DNA from 2 places in the Aeromonas media genome. Region 1 is predicted to be linked to the other one. Evidence: riboswitches for the same ligand, from Rfam matches in the RefSeq annotation. Region 1 holds a riboswitch; the other holds the start of a gene.
What was found. A riboswitch is a leader RNA that binds a small molecule or an ion and turns the genes downstream of it on or off. The one in region 1 is predicted to bind thiamine pyrophosphate.

Region 1 (2,199 bases):
GCAACGCCGACAAGGCCAGGGAAGCCTCGCTATGGGTCAAGCCGGAGCAGGCCATGCTGGAGGCCGAGTGGCTCAAGCAGCACTACTTCCAGCCCTTCACCCCGCCCGACGGCGCCCCCGCCATCAAGCAGGATCATGTACGCATCGCCCTGGAGAGCCGCGCCGAACTGGCGCCCCTGGCCGAACAGCTCAAGCAGGAGGGGGCCACAGAGACAGAGGCGCGCCAGAAGACGGTGGAGCACATGCTCGACTTCATCCAGGCCATCCCTTATCAGCTGCTCGACAGCCAGTCGGGGCGATCGGGCAAGGGCTTTCTGAGCCCGCGCCAGGTGCTGGAGCAGAACCGGGGGGACTGCGACAGCAAGGTGACCCTGATGGCGGCCCTGCTGGCCCAGCGCTTTCCCGAGCTGAAACAGGCCATGGTGTTCGTGCCGGGTCATGCCCTGCTGGGAGTCGCGTTGCCGGCTGGCCCGGGTCAGGCGACCCTGAGCTGGCAAGGGGAGACCTATCTGCTGCTGGAACCGACCGGCCCCGCCCAGCTCCCCATGGGCCAGATCGCCGTCACCAGCAAGACGCTGGTCGACAGCAAGCAATTGAGCGTCCAACCCGTGCTGGCCAGCCACTGAGTCGCCTCCGGAGCGGCGATCCGGGCGGGAAGGCAAGGTTGGCCCGGGCCGAAAATGCATCGACCAGCCGGTGGCTGGTCGATGGAACAGGGTGGCGTGCGGACTCAGGTCAGCGGCAGGAACTCCAGGGCCAGCAAGAGCCCACCCTCCTCCTCCAGCACCCGCACTATGCGGGCCTGGGCCTCGAAGGGGGGCAGCAGGTTGCTGCTGGTGGCCAGGCTCACCCGGATGGGTTGGGCCAGATCAAACCCGTGTTCGTTCACCTCGACCCCCATGCCATTGGCGCTGAGATCCCGGCAGACTCCTTCAAGCACCTTCTGGTGCTGGAACAGGGTGACAGGGGCGTTGATGACCATGCGCTGGAAGGCACGTCTTTCCTTGGTGCTGGTGATCACTGGGGGCATCCTCCTTGGTGGTGGCTCGCACGGCGCGGCCCCTGAAACATAGTGCTGGCCTCCCCCAAAGAAGGTCAATACAATGCGGTTCGTTGCTCAAACGGGGTGCGGTTTACCGCTGAGATTATACCCGTGAACCTGATCCAGATAATGCTGGCGGAGGAATTTGAGGCATGGCGCGCGTTTTTTGCGCCCTCATCCGCTGGCCCTCACCACAAGAGAGGTGCCATTGATGCGCAGACCGCGGCCCATGGCACCTCATTACTCACAGGAGTGCCATTGATGAAGACCCTGCTGCTGCTCGCGACCGGCCTGCTCTCTGCCCAGGCATTTGCCGCCGACACCCTCACCGTCTACACCTACAGCTCCTTCGCCGCCGAATGGGGCCCGGGTCCCAAGATCAAGCAGGCCTTCGAGAAGGAGTGCGGCTGCACCCTCAATCTGGTGGCCCTGGAAGACGGTGTCGCCATCCTCAACCGGCTGCGGCTGGAAGGTCAGCACAGCAAGGCAGACCTGGTGCTGGGGCTGGACGATGCTCTGGTCAGCGAGGCCAAGCAGAGCGGCCTGTTCGCCCCCCATCACACCAGGCTCGACGCCCTCAAGGTGCCGGGCGGCTGGCAGGATGACACCTTCGTCCCCTATGACTACGGCTACTTCGCCTTCGTCTACGACAAGGACAAACTCAAGCAGCCCCCCAAGAGCCTGAAAGAGCTGGTGGAACGCCAGGATCTCAAGGTGATCTATCAGGATCCCCGCACCTCCACCCCGGGCCAGGGGCTGATGCTCTGGATGAAGTCTGTCTATGGCGATCAGGCCCCCGCCGCCTGGGAACAGCTGGCCAAAAAGACGGTCACCGTCACCAAGGGCTGGTCGGAGGCCTATGGCATGTTCCTCGACGGCGAGGCGGACATGGTGCTCTCCTATACCACCTCCCCCGCCTATCACCTGATCGCCGAGAACAAACCCCAGTATCAGGCGGCCGCCTTCGCAGAGGGGCATTACCGTCAGGTGGAAGTGGCCGCCAAGCTGAAAAGCGCTACCCAGGACAAGCTGGCTGACCAGTTCCTGCAGTTCATGGTGAGCCCGGTCTTCCAGCAGGAGATCCCCGCCGGCAACTGGATGTACCCGGTGATCGACCAGCCGCTGCCCAAGGGCTTCGAGCAGATGATCACGGTCGC
Region 2 (2,199 bases), 410 kb from region 1:
GTGCAGCTTCGATGGCATGCGTCTGAGCCGCTGCCGGGAGGACGACTGAGCCGCCGCACCAGTGAACCGGAAAAATTGCCCGTCCAGGCCCATAGTTAAACCTCCTCGCCGGGTTGACCATGGGCCTGTTTGCTATGACCAGAACCGCCTTGTTCCTGCTGCTCTCCTTTCACGTCCTTGCCGACGAGCCCGAGCTCTGGCTGGTGGAGCTGGAGCACAACGACGGCCTCCGCCTGCAGTTCCAGGGGGCCGAGCTCGAGCTCGGCAGCGCCGCGCTGCACGGCGTAGTGCAGTATGACGATCTGAGGCCTGGCATGCACCTCGCCATCCAGAGCCGCTACGGCGTTGCCGAGCAGATCCGGCTGCGCACGGCTGAGCCGGATCCGGTGCAGAGCGCCCAGTGGCGGCGGGCGGAGGACAATCTGCTCGCCAGCACGGGTCAGACATTGTTGCTGCAGCAACTGGGGGTGCTGGTGTTTGATGCCGGCACCCGCTGGGTGAACGGCAGCCGCGCCGATCTGCAACCGGGCCGCCGGCTGGTGCTGAGCCGGGATGATGCTGGCCGTCTGACCGAGATCCTGATCCCCAACCCGGAGGACACACTCGATCCCGATGAGTGAGCCGCGTCTGCGGCTGGTTGTTCTTTCCCCTTGTTAATGACTTGTACTTTAAAATTCCCCACTTATACTGGCGCCATCTTGTCGGAGTGCTGACCGTCGAACGACGCAAAGCTGAGACCGTTAATTCGGGATCCGTGGAACCTGATCAGGTTAAGACCTGCGAAGGGAAACAAGGGTAACTTGCGAGTTGCCGCGCCGGGGGAGTAGCCACTTCCCCCTTGCCAGGAGGGGAACCCCGGGCAAGAACAGGCGCACAGGAGGGAGGTCGTCCCACCGCTTGCCCGCCAGGGCGGCGAATGTCCCCCACAAGGGGGCGGGACGGCAGAGCAGGGATGATCCATCCCGCGCTCGCTCCCTCTTGAGAGCACACCCAGATTGCAAGTTCATCACTTCTCCTCGAACTCCAGACAAGCAAACACCCATAACTTCAACCAGTTAATGTGAGTTTTGCTATGTCTACCTCTTCTGAAAACAGCAAGTCCGTGCCCGCCAGCCGCCGGGAGCAGCGCTCCAGTGCCCAGGCCTTTATCGACAACCTCAAGGGCATGGCCCATCCCAACTCCAGACGCATCTTCATTCAGGGTTCCCGTCCCGATATCCGGGTGGGGCTGCGGGAGATCGTCCTGGCCGACACCTTCGTCGGCGGCAGCAAGGAAGAGCCCCAGTTCGAGCCGAACGATCCCGTGCCCGTCTACGACACCTCGGGGGCTTATGGGGACGAGAGCGCCGAGATAGACGTGCGCCGCGGCCTGCCGCGCCTGCGTGAAGCCTGGGTGCTGGAGCGTGGCGACACCGAAGCCCTGGATGATCTCAGCTCCGCCTTCACCCAGGAGCGTCTCGCCGACGAGGGGCTGGATCACCTGCGTTTCGATAATTTGCCCAAGCCGCTGCGCGCCAAGTCGGGTCGCCGGGTGACCCAGCTGCACTATGCCCGTCAGGGGATGGTCACCCCGGAGATGGAGTTCATCGCCATTCGCGAGAACATGGGTCGCGAGCGGGTGCGCTCCGAGCTGCTGCTGCGCCAGCATCCGGGTCAGGGCTTCGGCGCCCGCCTGCCACAGAACATCACCCCCGAATTTGTGCGCGATGAAGTGGCTGCCGGCCGCGCCATCATCCCGAGCAACATCAACCATCCGGAAGCCGAGCCCATGATCATCGGCCGCAACTTCCTGGTGAAGATCAATGCCAACATAGGCAACTCGGCGGTCACCTCCAGCATCGAGGAGGAGGTGGAGAAGCTGGTCTGGTCCACCCGCTGGGGCGCCGACACCGTCATGGATCTCTCCACCGGTCGCTACATCCACGAGACCCGCGAGTGGATCCTGCGCAACAGCCCTGTGCCCATCGGCACCGTGCCCATCTATCAGGCGCTGGAGAAGACCAACGGCATCGCCGAGGATCTCACCTGGGAGCTGTTCCGCGACACCTTGCTGGAGCAGGCCGAGCAGGGGGTGGATTACTTCACCATCCACGCCGGCGTGCTGCTGCGCTACGTGCCCATGACCGCCAAGCGCCTCACCGGCATCGTCTCCCGTGGCGGCAGCATCATGGCCAAGTGGTGCCTGTCCCACCACAAGGA

Region 2: linked by a shared signal. The riboswitch ahead of thiC (phosphomethylpyrimidine synthase ThiC) and the one ahead of thiB (thiamine ABC transporter substrate binding subunit) in region 1 are both predicted to bind thiamine pyrophosphate.

The regions. Positions count from the first base shown of each region.
Region 1 is NZ_CP075564.1:3,662,616-3,664,814, forward strand. It holds gene KI797_RS16840 (transglutaminase domain-containing protein) at 1-626, shown strand, start outside; gene KI797_RS16845 (PilZ domain-containing protein) at 731-1,021, opposite strand; TPP riboswitch at 1,113-1,203, shown strand; gene thiB (thiamine ABC transporter substrate binding subunit) at 1,304-2,199, shown strand, end outside.
Region 2 is NZ_CP075564.1:4,075,800-4,077,998, reverse strand. It holds gene KI797_RS18890 (hypothetical protein) at 1-49, shown strand, start outside; gene KI797_RS18885 (hypothetical protein) at 135-620, shown strand; TPP riboswitch at 693-806, shown strand; gene thiC (phosphomethylpyrimidine synthase ThiC) at 1,073-2,199, shown strand, end outside.